3 regions of the Streptomyces sp. R44 genome follow, and region 3 is predicted to be linked to each of the others. Evidence: riboswitches for the same ligand, from Rfam matches in the RefSeq annotation. Region 3 holds a riboswitch; each other region holds the start of a gene.

Region 1 (4,271 bases), 700 kb from region 3:
GGGCAGACTCCGTACGAGCGGTTCCTCACGAAGTGCCGGGAGCTCACCCGGCGGAACGTCCGCTACAGCGTCGGGGTGGTCGGTCTTCCGGAGCACCGGGAGGAGGCCCGCCGGCTGCGGGCGGCGCTGCCGCCGCACGTCTACCTCTGGGTGAACGCGGCCGAGGGCCACACGTACACCGACGCGGAGGCCGAGGGCTGGACGGAGCTCGACCCGCTGTTCCCGTACAGCCGGCATCCGCACCGCTCGGCGGGGCTGCCCTGCCGCACCGGTGAATCGGTGATCTCGGTGGACGGCGAGGGGACGGTGCGGCGCTGCCACTTCGTCAGGGCCGAGCTGGGGAACCTGTACGACGGCTCGTACCGTGCCGCCCTGCGTCCCCGCGCCTGCCCCCTCGCCGTCTGCGACTGCCACATCGGCTACGTCCACCTGGAGACGCTGCCGCTGTACGACGTGTTCGCCGGCGGGGTCCTGGAGCGGATCCCCGCCGCCGTACCGTCCGCTACAGGGGCATGAGGTCGGGGCGCTTGGCCTCGACGTGGTCGCCGGAGCTCTCGCCGCGCAGCCGGCGCCCGATCCACGGCACCAGGTACTCCCTGGCCCAGTGGATGTCGTCGCGGCGCACCTCGAGCGTGCCGCGCGGCGGGACCGGCGGCCAGGGCTGGTCGGGGTCGGCGGGCACCGGCATGCCGAGGACCTGGGCGGCGCGCAGGGCGACGCGGGTGTGTCCCTCGGGCGAGAGGTGCAGCCGGTCGTCGTCCCAGGCACGGCGGTCCTGGACGGACTTCAGCGACCACAGGTCGAGGACCGGGCAGTCGTAGCGGTCCGCGATGGCCCGGACGTGTCCGTTGTACGTGGCGATCTTGCCGCGCAGGTGCTTGAGCAGGGTCACGTCACGGGTGTCGAAGCCGGTGGTCACCATGACGGTGCCGACGGCGGAGGTGAGGTCGGCGACGGCGCGCTCGAAGCGCTCGGCCACCTCGTCGGGGTCCGTCCCGGGGCGGATGATGTCGTTGCCGCCTGCGCAGAAGGTCACCAGGTCGGGGGCGAGTTCCTTCGCCCGGGGGACCTGTTCCGCCACGATCTGGTCGAGAAGGCGCCCGCGTACGGCCAGGTTGGCGTAGCGGAAGTCGTCGTGCTCCGGCAGCTGGTCGGCGAGCAGGACCGCGAAGCGGTCCGCCCAGCCGACGTACGTCCCGTCGGGCCCGGGGTCTCCGACGCCCTCGGTGAAGCTGTCACCGATCGCCGCGTACGACCCGAATGCGTTCTTGTCTGTTGATCTCGAATCGTCTGCCACGGGAGCACATTTTTCCCCTTCGGGTGTGACCTACGCGACCGTAAGGAGGGGTTGACGCCGGGTGACATATGCCACCGATAAAGATTCCGCCAAGCCGGAATACGCCGGAAGCCCGGCACGTACGTGCCGGGCTCCCTGATGACGAGGGCATGTTGACGTGGGGTCAGATGCTCACGCCGTGCGACCGCAGCGCGGCCAGCGGGTCGATGTCGGAGCCGTACTCCGGCCCGGTGCGCATCTCGAAGTGCAGGTGCGGGCCGGTCACGTTGCCGGTCGCGCCGGAGAGGCCGATCTGCTCGCCGCCGGTGACGGTCTGGCCGGCGGAGACGGAGATCGAGGAGAGGTGGGCGTACTGCGAGAAGGTGCCGTCGGCGTGCTGGATGACGACCTGGTTGCCGTACGCGCCGCCGTCGCCGGCGGAGTAGACGGTGCCGGGGCCGACCGCGACGACGGTGGTGCCGGTGGAGGCGATGAAGTCGACACCGGTGTGGTAGCCGGAGGACCACATGGAGCCCGCGGCGCGGTACGGGGTGCTGATGCCGCCGCTGACCGGGGCGACCCAGCCGGAGGAGGAGGTCGTGCCGGCCGACGAGGAGGACGACGAAGAGGAGGAGGTGGTCGCGGCGGCCGGGGCCGAGGAGCGCTCGCTGCCGCGGGAGGCGCGCTGGGTGTCGCCGTTCTTGCCGGCGCTCTGCGTGCTCTTGTGCGTGGCCTTCGGGTGGGCCTTCCCGGTGCCCTTGGCGCCGAGGGTGAGCTTCATGCCGGGCAGGATCAGCGAGGGGTTCTCGCCGATGACCTGGCGGTTGTCCTGGTAGAGCTTCTGCCAGCCGCCGACGAGGTGGTGCTCGGCGGCGATCTTCGACAGGTAGTCGCCTCGGACGACGGAGTACGTCTTCGGCGCGGCCTTCGCCTGGACGGCGGGCGCGGCCTTCGTCTGGGCGACGGCGTGGACGGGAGCGGCGGCCGGGGCGGCCTGCTCGGCGGCGTGGGCGCCGGTGGCTCCGAGGAGCGGGAGGGCGACGACGGCGCCGCCGGTGCCGGCGGCGGCGATGCCACGGGTCAGGCGGTTGACCTTGGGGCGGCGGTGCTTACCCTTCGCGGGCATGGCGAATTCCTCTCCGTCGCCTGCGAGGTGAGCTGTCGGGTTCGGACTGGAGATGTCCGGCCGCGTTCTCACGCGACTTCACCCCGAGCCGTCCTTCTTCGAGGGATCGGCGTACTTACCTGGGTCCCCCGCTCCTGCCTTGTACGGGTGAGTGCGGATTCCGGGCGGTGGCAGGATTCGGCGGTCCGACCGGAGTGAGCGCGACGCTAGACGAGGGGGGTCGGCGTGAACAAGCCACGATTTTCAAGTGCTCGCGAATCGCGTGATATCCGGCCTGATATCCGGTCACCCTCCGTGGATGACGGCCCCTCGATCTCCTTTTCCCGGGGGGTATTTGGAAAAGACGATCAGGCACGGTCCGTCACGGTTATGACGCTGCTCACGCGCCGATCCCCATCTCCCCTGCAACCGGGGCGGGTTACCCCGAACACCTCAATACGGACAGATCACCCATTCCCGTCCGAGGGGGTGCGTGTTCCGGCCCCCACCCGAGATGATTGCCCCAGGAACCGATCTACAGAACAGGAGCAGCCGTGACGCAGCAGCTGCCGCAGGTCCCGCCCGCCGAAGCCGACGAGCCCGAGCTGACGGAGGTCCGCAACTTCCGGGACGTGGGTGGCCTGCCGACGACGGACGGGCGCGCCGTCCGCGCCGGCCGCCTCTTCCGCAGCGGCCACCTCGCGCACGCGACGGAGGACGACGCCGCCTTCCTCGCCTCGCTGGGCCTGCACACCGTCTTCGACTTCCGGAACGAGGCGGACCGGAAGTACGAGGGCACGGACGTCGAGCTGCCCGGCGTGCGGAACGTGAACATACCGTTCAGCGACCCGGCCGACGGCAAGGAGTTCTGGCGACTGGTGCGCGAGGGCGAGATCACGCAGCTGCGGGAGATCCTCGGCGACGGCAAGGCGGCCGCCCGGATGTCCGATTCGTACCGCAGGAACGTGCTGGAGCGGACCGCGGAGCACAGCCGGCTTCTGCACTCCATGGCCGAGGAGAGCGTCCCGGCCCTGCTGCACTGCGCGGCCGGCAAGGACCGGGCCGGGGTCGCCATCGCGATCACCCTGCTCGCGGTCGGGGTCGAGCGGGAGGCCATCGAGGCCGACTACGTGAAGTCGAACGCCCCGCACCGCCGCTACAACCTGCGCCGCAGCTCCACCTCCCCGGACGCGATGTCGCCCGAGGTGATGGAGCTGCTCAGCCCGCTCTTCGACGCGCGGGTGGAGTATCTGCGGGCCGCGTTCGACACGATCGAGACGACCTGGGGATCGGTGGACGCCTATCTCTCCGAGGGCCTGAAGCTGGCCCCGGAGACCCGCGAGCGGCTGCGGGAGCGGTTCCTCACCGAGGCGTAGCCACGGCTACTGGTTCTGCCCGCCCAGCATGAAGAGCAGGTAGAGGAAACCGGCGAAGAGGTGGCCGGCGATCAGATAGGCGAAGAGACGGAGCACGAGCCCCTTGGGGAACTTGCCTTCACCGCGCTCCTCGCCGGTGACCGGTACGGACTTCTCGGACATATCGGTCCTTTCCTGAAGAATCGTCATGGAGCATCAGCGCCGATGCGGGGTCCCGTCGCCGAGGCACAGCTCGGCGGCGGGGCTCTGCATCAGGGTGTGGACGAAGAGCAGCTCGGCCCCGCCGGGTGTGGCGGCGCCGATCCGGTGCGGGGTGAGCGAGTCGAAGTGCGCGCTGTCCCCGGGATCGAGCACATGGACGGCCTCGCCGAGCGCGAGCCGCACCCGCCCCTCCAGGACGTGGATCCACTCCTCGCCGGGGTGGACGCGCACGATGTCCGCCCGGGTGGCGTACGGCACGTGGACCCGCAGGCACTGGAGGGCGCGCCCGGCACCGCCCGCCTGGCGGTAGATC
Region 2 (4,271 bases), 2.9 Mb from region 3:
ATCCACTACTGCCTCGGCGCACCGCTCGCCCGCCTCGAAGGGCAGACGGCGCTCGCGACCCTGCTGACTCGCCTGCCGGATCTGCGACTTGCCGCCGACCCGTCCGAACTCCGGTGGCGCGGTGGGCTCATCATGCGTGGTTTGCGCACGCTTCCGGTGGAGTTCTCCCCTTCCGTACCCGTGTTGGTCGCTGACGAGCCATCAGAAATGTGATCTTCACGTGATCGCGGGGCGATCGACTTGTGACGGGCGTTCGAATACCGCTACGTTTCCCGGCAGTCTCAGCCGTCACGCGAAAGGCCCTCCTATGCGTTCCGGGAACGGACGACACCGTCGCCCCCGTCAGGCCCCCGCCATCGTCGTCGCCGCGGGCGTCACCGGATCCGCCATGGCGCTGCCGCTGCTCGCCACCGGATCCGCCTCCGCCGCCGACGCCACCACCTGGGACCGGGTCGCCGAGTGCGAGTCCGGCGGCCAGTGGAGCGCCAACTTCGGCAACGGCATGTACGGCGGCCTCCAGTTCACCCAGGACAGCTGGGAGCGGAACGGCGGCCTCGCCTACGCCCCCAGCCCCGACCTCGCCAGCCGCGCCCAGCAGATCGCGGTGGCCGAGAAGGCCCTCGACGCGGGCAGCAACGACTGGGCCACCTGCGCGCCGATCGCCGGCCTGAAGAACGACGGCAAGGCCACCGGCGTGAACCCCGGCCCGACCGTCGTCCCGACCACCCCCACGGGCCCCCTCCCCGAGTCCAACCGCACCGCGGGCGGCGAAGGGTCGTCCGCCGGGCGGTCCGCCACGTCCACCACCGCCGTGACGCCCGCCACGCCGACCGCTCCGGCGACCTCCGCCACTCCCGCCGCGCCGACCACGCCCGCGGCCCCGGTCACGCCCGACGCGTCCGTTACGCCCGGTACGCCGGATTCGTCTGAGACGCCGAAGGGTGACGTGCCGTCGGCCACGCCCGGCACCGGCAAGCACCGGGGTGACGCCGCCCCGGAGGAAACCGGCGCAACGGGCAACTCGTCCGAAACCGGCCGACACGCGTCGGGCACGGGCAAGCCCGCGGAGAAGGTCGACGCCACTCCGGTGACCGACGAAGCGGCGAATTCGGGCGCAACGGACAGTCAGGGCACTTCGGGCGAGTACACCGTGCGGCCGGGCGACAGCCTGTCCGGCATTGCGGAGGAGAACGAACTCCCCGGAGGCTGGACCGCCCTCTACGACGCCAACAAGCGGACGGTGGGCGCCGATCCGGATCTCATCCTGCCTGGTCAGAGCCTTGACCTGACGATCGGTTCGGTGGCGGCGGAAGGCTAGTTCGCGGGCTTATGTCCGGTTCTGGGCAAGTGAGACATGGGTCTCTTCGTCCCAACTGGCGTGTCACGTCCGCAAACTTTGCTTCCGTCACCTCTCACCTGCACAAACACCGCCCACCGGAGGGCAAGCAGGGGCGATATTTCCGCAATGAGCCTCTTTGAACTTCCGGTGGGTCTGTGTCTACGGTCGTCACCGCTCGCCACCGCGGGCCCCGTCGACCGAAACGCCGAATCCTGCCGTCGGCCGATGGGAACAGTCGTCGCGCAAGCGCCGAAGGCAGGAGTGGGGGACCCAAGGTAAGTGCCGGTCCCGGCCGTTGAGACAGACGGCCGACGACCGGCTTGGGGTGAAGCCGCGTGCAAGGACACGCGGCCGGGCAACTTTCCGGCCCGAACCCGACAGCTCACCTCACAGGCGTCGGTGAGGAGAATTCCCATGCTGTTTTCCGCCAAGGGCAAACACCGCCGTCCCTCCAAGGCCGCCCAGGTCGCCACGCTCGTCGGCGTCACCGGTGTCGCCGTCGCCGCCCCGCTGCTGACCGCGGGCACCGCCTCGGCCGCCACCACCGCCGAGTGGGACACCGTCGCCCAGTGCGAGTCCGGCGGCAACTGGTCCATCAACACCGGCAACGGCTTCTACGGCGGCCTGCAGTTCACCAACTCCACCTGGGCCGCCTTCGGTGGCACCGCCTACGCCCCGCGCGCCGACCTGGCCTCGAAGGCCCAGCAGATCGCCGTCGCCGAGAAGGTCCTCGCGGGCCAGGGCAAGGGTGCCTGGCCGAGCTGCGGCGTCGGCCTCTCCAGCGCCTCCTACGACGGCGGCGCCGCCGAGAGCACCCCGCAGCAGACCCAGCAGGCCGCCCCCAAGCAGGAGGCCGCCCCCAAGCAGCAGGAGCGTCGCGCCGAGCAGCCGACCACCCGCAGCGAGCAGCGCAAGGCCCCGAAGACCGTCACCACCCCGACCGGCAAGAAGGTCAAGAAGGGTGACGGCGAGTACAAGGTCGTCGCCGGCGACACCCTCAGCAAGATCGCCCAGGCGCACGGCGTCAAGGGCGGCTGGGCCAAGCTCTTCGAGCTGAACAAGGGCGTCGTCGAGAACGCCGACCTCATCTACCCGGGTCAGCAGCTCCACCTGAAGTGAGCCCGGCGGCTCGCGTGAGTCCGGCGGCTCACGCGGCCCCGACGACCCTCCCGCGGTGACCACCCCGGTCCGGCGTGCCCCTTCCCCCGTGCGCGCCGGACCGGGGTTTCCCCGTTCCCGCCCCCAAGAGGACCCGGGGTCACGACGGTTACCGTCCAGTAGATCTGGGGCCCTTCGTCCCGGGATGCATGCCCTTGGGTCCTTTTTCGTCCCAGGGGGCGGGCGCACGGCGGGCCGGAGCCCCCGAGCCGGTTAGGCTCTTGTCGCAAGGCCACGCGACCCTGCACGACCTTGCGTCACATCCAGCGTCACATCCCAGAAGGAGATGCTCGTGCCGTCCATCGACGTCGTCGTAGCCCGGGAAATCCTGGACTCCCGAGGCAACCCCACGGTCGAGGTCGAGGTCGGCCTCGACGACGGCAGCACCGGCCGTGCTGCCGTTCCGTCCGGCGCCTCCACCGGTGCGTTCGAGGCCATCGAGCTTCGCGACGGTGACCCCAACCGCTACCAGGGCAAGGGTGTCGAGAAGGCCGTCCTCGCCGTCATCGAGCAGATCGGCCCGGAGCTCGTCGGCTACGACGCCACCGAGCAGCGCCTGATCGACCAGGCCATGTTCGACCTGGACGCCACCGAGAACAAGGGCTCGCTCGGCGCCAACGCCATCCTCGGCGTCTCCCTCGCCGTCGCGCACGCCGCCTCCGAGGCCAGCGACCTCCCCCTCTTCCGCTACCTGGGCGGCCCGAACGCGCACCTGCTGCCCGTTCCGATGATGAACATCCTCAACGGTGGGTCGCACGCCGACTCCAACGTGGACATCCAGGAGTTCATGATCGCCCCGATCGGCGCGGAGTCCTTCTCCGAGGCCCTTCGCTGGGGTGCGGAGATCTACCACACCCTCAAGAGCGTCCTGAAGCGCAAGGGCCTCTCCACCGGCCTCGGCGACGAGGGCGGCTTCGCCCCGAACCTGGAGTCGAACCGCGCCGCCCTCGACCTCATCGTCGAGGCCATCAAGGAGGCCGGCTACACCCCGGGCACCGATGTCGCGCTCGCGCTCGACGTCGCCGCGTCCGAGTTCTACAAGGACGGCGCGTACGAGTTCGAGGGCAAGTCCCGCTCGGCCGCCGAGATGACCGAGTACTACGAGGAGCTCGTCTCCGCGTACCCGATGGTCTCCATCGAGGACCCGCTGTTCGAGGACGACTGGGCCGGCTGGAAGATCCTCACCGACAAGCTGGGCACCAAGGTCCAGATCGTCGGCGACGACCTCTTCGTCACCAACCCGGAGCGCCTGGCCCGCGGCATCGAGGAGGGCACCGCGAACGCCCTCCTGGTCAAGGTCAACCAGATCGGCTCGCTGACCGAGACCCTCGACGCCGTCGAGCTCGCCCAGCGCAACGGCTTCAAGTGCATGATGTCCCACCGCTCCGGCGAGACCGAGGACGTCACCATCGCCGACCTCGCCGTCGCCGTGAACTGCGGTCAGATCAAGACCGGCGCCCCGGCCCGCTCGGACCGCGTCGCCAAGTACAACCAGCTGCTGCGCATCGAGGAGATCCTCGACGACGCCGCGGTCTACGCCGGCCGCAGCGCCTTCCCGCGCTTCAAGGGCTGAACAGGCCTGACGCTGTAGATACGGACGTCCCCGCACTCGGTCCCGTACCGTGTGCGGGGACGTCCGCGTGAACAGGGGAGGCGACACGACATGGCCGCGAAGGACCGGGACCGGTTCTCGACCGCGACCCGGATCAAGCTGCTCGGCGAGCAGACCGCCGCCCGTGTCTACCGCTCCCAGACCCGCCGCCAGGCCCGCCGC
Region 3 (4,271 bases):
CCGTCGTCGGCGACATCGACCCGGTGCAGACGCTCGCCTGGGTCGAGAAGTACTTCGGCTCCATCCCCGCCCACGACGGCAAGCCCGAGCCGCGCCCCGGCGACCTGCCCGAGGTCATCGGCGAGCAGCTGCGCGAGGTCGTCGAGGAGGAGGTCCCGGCGCGCGCGCTGATGGCCGCCTACCGGCTGCCGCACGACGGCACGCGCGCGGCGGACGCCGCCGACCTGGCCCTGACGGTCCTGGGCGGCGGGGAGTCCTCCCGCCTGCACAACCGTCTGGTCCGCCGCGACCGTACGGCCGTCGCCGCCGGCTTCGGCCTGCTGCGGCTCGCCGGCGCGCCCTCGCTCGGCTGGCTGGACGTCAAGACCTCCGGAGGCGTCGAGGTCCCGCAGATCGAGGCGGCCGTCGACGAGGAGCTCGCCCGGTTCGCCGCCGAGGGCCCCACGCCCGAGGAGATGGAGCGCGCGCAGGCCCAGTTGGAGCGCGAGTGGCTGGACCGGCTCGGCACCGTCGCGGGCCGCGCCGACGAACTGTGCCGGTTCGCCGTGCTGTTCGGTGACCCGCAGCTCGCCCTGACCGCCGTCGACCGCGTCCTGGACATCACCGCCGAGGAGGTGCAGGCGGTCGCCGCGGCCAAGCTGCGCCCCGACAACCGCGCGGTGCTCGTCTACGAGCCCCTGGCGACCGAGCAGACCGCCGACGGCGACGACCACGAAGAGGGAGCGGACCAGTGACCGACGCCGCCGCGTCTTTGACGAGCATGGACTTCCACCCGCAGCCCCAGCCGGGCACCGCGAAGCCGTGGGCCTTCCCGGCCCCGGACCGGGGGAAGCTGGACAACGGTCTGACGGTGCTCACCAGCCACCGTCCCGGCCAGCAGGTCGTCGCCGTGGAGATCTTCCTGCCGGCCCCGCTGGACGCCGAGCCCGCCGGTCTCGACGGTGTCGCGACCATCATGGCCCGCGCGCTCTCCGAGGGCACCGACGAGCACAGCGCCGAGGAGTTCGCGGCCGAGCTGGAGCGCTGCGGCGCCACGCTCGACGCGCACGCCGACCACCCGGGCGTACGGGTCTCCCTGGAGGTCCCGGTCTCCCGGCTGCCCAAGGCGCTCGGCCTGCTCTCCGAGGCCCTGATCGCCCCGGCGTTCCTCGACACCGAGGTCGAGCGGCTCGTGCGCAACCGTCTCGACGAGATCCCGCACGAGACGGCCAACCCGGCCCGCCGCGCCGCGAAGCAGCTCTCCAAGGAGCTGTTCCCGGCCGAGTCCCGGATGTCCCGGCCGCGCCAGGGCACCGAGGAGACCGTCGCCGCGATCGACGCCGCCGCCGTCCGCGCCTTCTTCGAGGCGCATGTCCGGCCCGGCACGGCCACCGCCGTGGTCGTCGGCGACCTGACCGGCGTCGACCTCGACAAGGTCCTCGCCGAGACGCTGGGCGCCTGGACCGGTGAGCCCGCCGAGCCGCTCCCGATGCCGTCGATCACCGCCGACGACACCGGACGGGTCGTCATCGTGGACCGTCCCGGCGCCGTGCAGACGCAGCTGCTCATCGGCCGGATCGGCCCCGACCGGCACGACCGCGTCTGGCCGGCCCAGGTCCTCGGCACGTACTGCCTCGGCGGCACCCTGACCTCGCGTCTGGACCGGGTCCTGCGCGAGGAGAAGGGCTACACGTACGGCGTGCGGGCCTTCGGCCAGGTGCTCCGCTCGGACGCCGAGGGGAACGGCGCCTCGATGCTCGCCATCAGCGGGTCCGTCGACACCCCCAACACCGGCCCGGCACTCGACGACCTGTGGAAGGTGCTGCGCACGCTGGCCGCCGAGGGCCTCACCGACGCCGAGCGCGAGACGGCCGTGCAGAACCTGGTGGGCGTGGCGCCCCTCAAGTACGAGACGGCCGCCTCCGTCGCCGGGACGCTCGCCGACCAGGTGGAGCAGCACCTCCCGGACGACTTCCAGGCCCAGTTGTACGCGCGCCTGGCCGAGACCGGCACGGTCGAGGCGACGGCCGCGGTGGTCAGCGCCTTCCCGGTGGACCGGCTCGTCACCGTGCTCGTCGGCGACGCGGCGCAGATCGCGGAGCCGGTGCGCGCTCTCGGCATCGGTGAAGTGACCGTCGTGACGGGCTGATTCCGGCTCCCGGACGACAACAGGAGGGCCCCGACGGCATAGTTCGTCGGGGTCCTCCGCTTTGTCCGTATTGCCTGCAAGGATGATCGTTTGCCCTGTGGCATGTCTTACAAAAGGCGTGTCCGGTTGGTGATTGAAAGACGATCCGCATAGCGTCGGGGCGACTGTTCGTCAGTTGCACGTGCCGCACCCGCGGCATCGGACAGTCATCGCCGAGTCCCCGTCAGGCGCGAGCCTGGGGAGCCGGGGACCCACACGTAGTCCCTGGGGTGAATCGGGCGCCTTCGTCTCGACGGAGGGGCTCGTAGGAGACCTTCCTGCTCCGAACCCGTCAGCTAACCCGGTAGGCGAGAAGGAAGGAAAGGACCAGCCCCTTCATGGCGTTCACCCGTGCCACCGGGAAGCATCGTGGTCCGAGCCGGATGGCGCGCCGCAGCGCGGGCATCGCCGGCGTCGCGACCATCGCCACCACCGGCGTCATCGGAACCCTCGCCTCCCCGGCGCTCGCCGCCGACACGGACAAGCACTCCCTCGAGGACACCGGCCTCACCCAGGTCATCACCGAGGACTCCCTCGTCGACCCGATCAACGCCCAGGCCGCCGCCCAGGAGCAGGAGGCCGACGAGGCCATCGCCAAGGCGAAGGCCAAGGCCGAGGCGAAGCGCAAGGCCGAGGCCCGCGCCAAGGAGATCCGCCTGGAGCGCGAGCGCGCCGCCCGCGAGGCCGAGCGCCGCCGCCTGGCCTCCTTCCAGCTCCCCGTCGCCGGCTCGTACGTCTCCACCGGCTACAAGACCGGCGGCTCGCTCTGGTCCTCCGGCAGCCACTCCGGCGTCGACTTCCACGCCGCCTACGGCACCCGGGTCGTCTCCGTCGGCTCCGGCACCGTCGTCGAGGCCGGCTGGGGCGGCGCGTACGGCAACAACATCGTGATCCGGATGAGCGACGGCACGTACACCCAGTACGGTCACCTCTCCTCCATCGGGGTCTACGTCGGCCAGACCGTCGAGCCGGGCCAGCAGATAGGCGTCTCGGGCTCGTCCGGCAACTCCACCGGCCCGCACCTCCACTTCGAGGCGCGCACGAGCCCCGAGTACGGCTCGGACATCAACCCCGTCGCGTACCTCCGCGCCCGCGGCGTCAACGTCTGACCGACCCGCCGCGCACCGCGTCGCAAAAGCCCCGGCTCGTACTGAGCCGGGGCTTTTCGCTGACCAAAAGACATCCATGGATTCCGCTGGGGCATCGGAAATTCCGGCGCGCTGCAATAGAGTCGCAGATCGGGCGCAGAACAGGCGCCGACGGAATTGACTCGCGCGGACCAAGGCGGAGGTCGGACATGCGCATTCCCGCGCACTCGGTATGCACGGCGATCCGGGACGACATCGTCTCCGGCGTGTTCGAGCGGGGCAGCCGGCTGACCGAGGAGCAGCTCGCCCGCCGGTACGGGGTCTCCCGCGTCCCGGTCCGCGAGGCGCTGCGCACCCTGGAGTCCGAGGGCTTCGTCGTCACCCGTCGCCACGCGGGTGCCCATGTCGCCGAGCCGACCGAGCAGGAGGCGGCCGATCTGCTGGACATGCGGGCGCTGCTCGAACCGCTGGGGGCCGCACGGGCGGCGCAGCGGCGCACGGAGGCCCATCTCAAGGTGCTGCGCGGCCTGGTCAGGCTGGGGCAGGAGCGGGCCAGGCGCGGGCAGGGCGAGGATCTGCGCTCGCTCGGCGGCTGGTTCCACGAGACGCTGGCGCAGGCCTCCGGGAGCCCGGCCCTGACGGCGCTGCTCACCCAGCTGCGGCACAAGATCGCCTGGACGTACGTGGTGGACCAGCCCGTCCAGCCGGTGGAGGCCTGGGCCGAGCACGGCGCGATCGTGGACGCCGTGGCACGCGGGGACGCCGAGCGGGCGAGGTCGCTGACCGCGCTGCACGCGGAGCGTTCGATGGTGCTGCACCGGCTCAAAAGTCCGGGGCGCGGCGGTGTGAGTGTTTCGCAACATGCCGTCAACACGGCGAGTGCCCGGAATTAACACGCACGCCGTATACAAAGAATAGGCATTCGGCCGCGTCTTTTGTGCTGCCCGGAAATAGATGCGGGGGAATGCGAATGGCCGTGGCCGCCGGAATTTCGGCGGCCACGGCCATTCGGGGAA

Evidence for each region. Region 3 has a riboswitch for cyclic di-AMP ahead of AB5J54_RS29690 (M23 family metallopeptidase). Riboswitches for the same ligand answer to the same signal wherever they lie in the genome.
Region 1: it holds a riboswitch for cyclic di-AMP, as region 3 does, so the genes downstream of both, AB5J54_RS33150 (peptidoglycan DD-metalloendopeptidase family protein) here and AB5J54_RS29690 (M23 family metallopeptidase) in region 3, are expected to answer to the same signal.
Region 2: it holds a riboswitch for cyclic di-AMP, as region 3 does, so the genes downstream of both, AB5J54_RS16230 (transglycosylase family protein) here and AB5J54_RS29690 (M23 family metallopeptidase) in region 3, are expected to answer to the same signal.

Annotation. Positions count from the first base shown of each region.
Region 1 is NZ_CP163444.1:7,084,798-7,089,068, reverse strand. It holds gene AB5J54_RS33160 (STM4011 family radical SAM protein) at 1-516, shown strand, start outside; gene AB5J54_RS33155 (SGNH/GDSL hydrolase family protein) at 503-1,297, opposite strand; gene AB5J54_RS33150 (peptidoglycan DD-metalloendopeptidase family protein) at 1,461-2,402, opposite strand; cyclic di-AMP (ydaO/yuaA leader) riboswitch at 2,407-2,579, opposite strand; gene AB5J54_RS33145 (tyrosine-protein phosphatase) at 2,936-3,757, shown strand; gene AB5J54_RS33140 (DUF6126 family protein) at 3,764-3,919, opposite strand; gene AB5J54_RS33135 (helix-turn-helix domain-containing protein) at 3,953-4,271, opposite strand, start outside.
Region 2 is NZ_CP163444.1:3,529,491-3,533,761, reverse strand. It holds gene AB5J54_RS16240 (cytochrome P450) at 1-213, shown strand, start outside; gene AB5J54_RS16235 (transglycosylase family protein) at 308-1,318, shown strand; cyclic di-AMP (ydaO/yuaA leader) riboswitch at 1,577-1,750, shown strand; gene AB5J54_RS16230 (transglycosylase family protein) at 1,754-2,458, shown strand; gene eno (phosphopyruvate hydratase) at 2,784-4,070, shown strand; gene AB5J54_RS16220 (septum formation initiator family protein) at 4,161-4,271, shown strand, end outside.
Region 3 is NZ_CP163444.1:6,381,231-6,385,501, forward strand. It holds gene AB5J54_RS29680 (M16 family metallopeptidase) at 1-734, shown strand, start outside; gene AB5J54_RS29685 (M16 family metallopeptidase) at 731-2,128, shown strand; cyclic di-AMP (ydaO/yuaA leader) riboswitch at 2,329-2,493, shown strand; gene AB5J54_RS29690 (M23 family metallopeptidase) at 2,506-3,276, shown strand; gene AB5J54_RS29695 (GntR family transcriptional regulator) at 3,465-4,148, shown strand.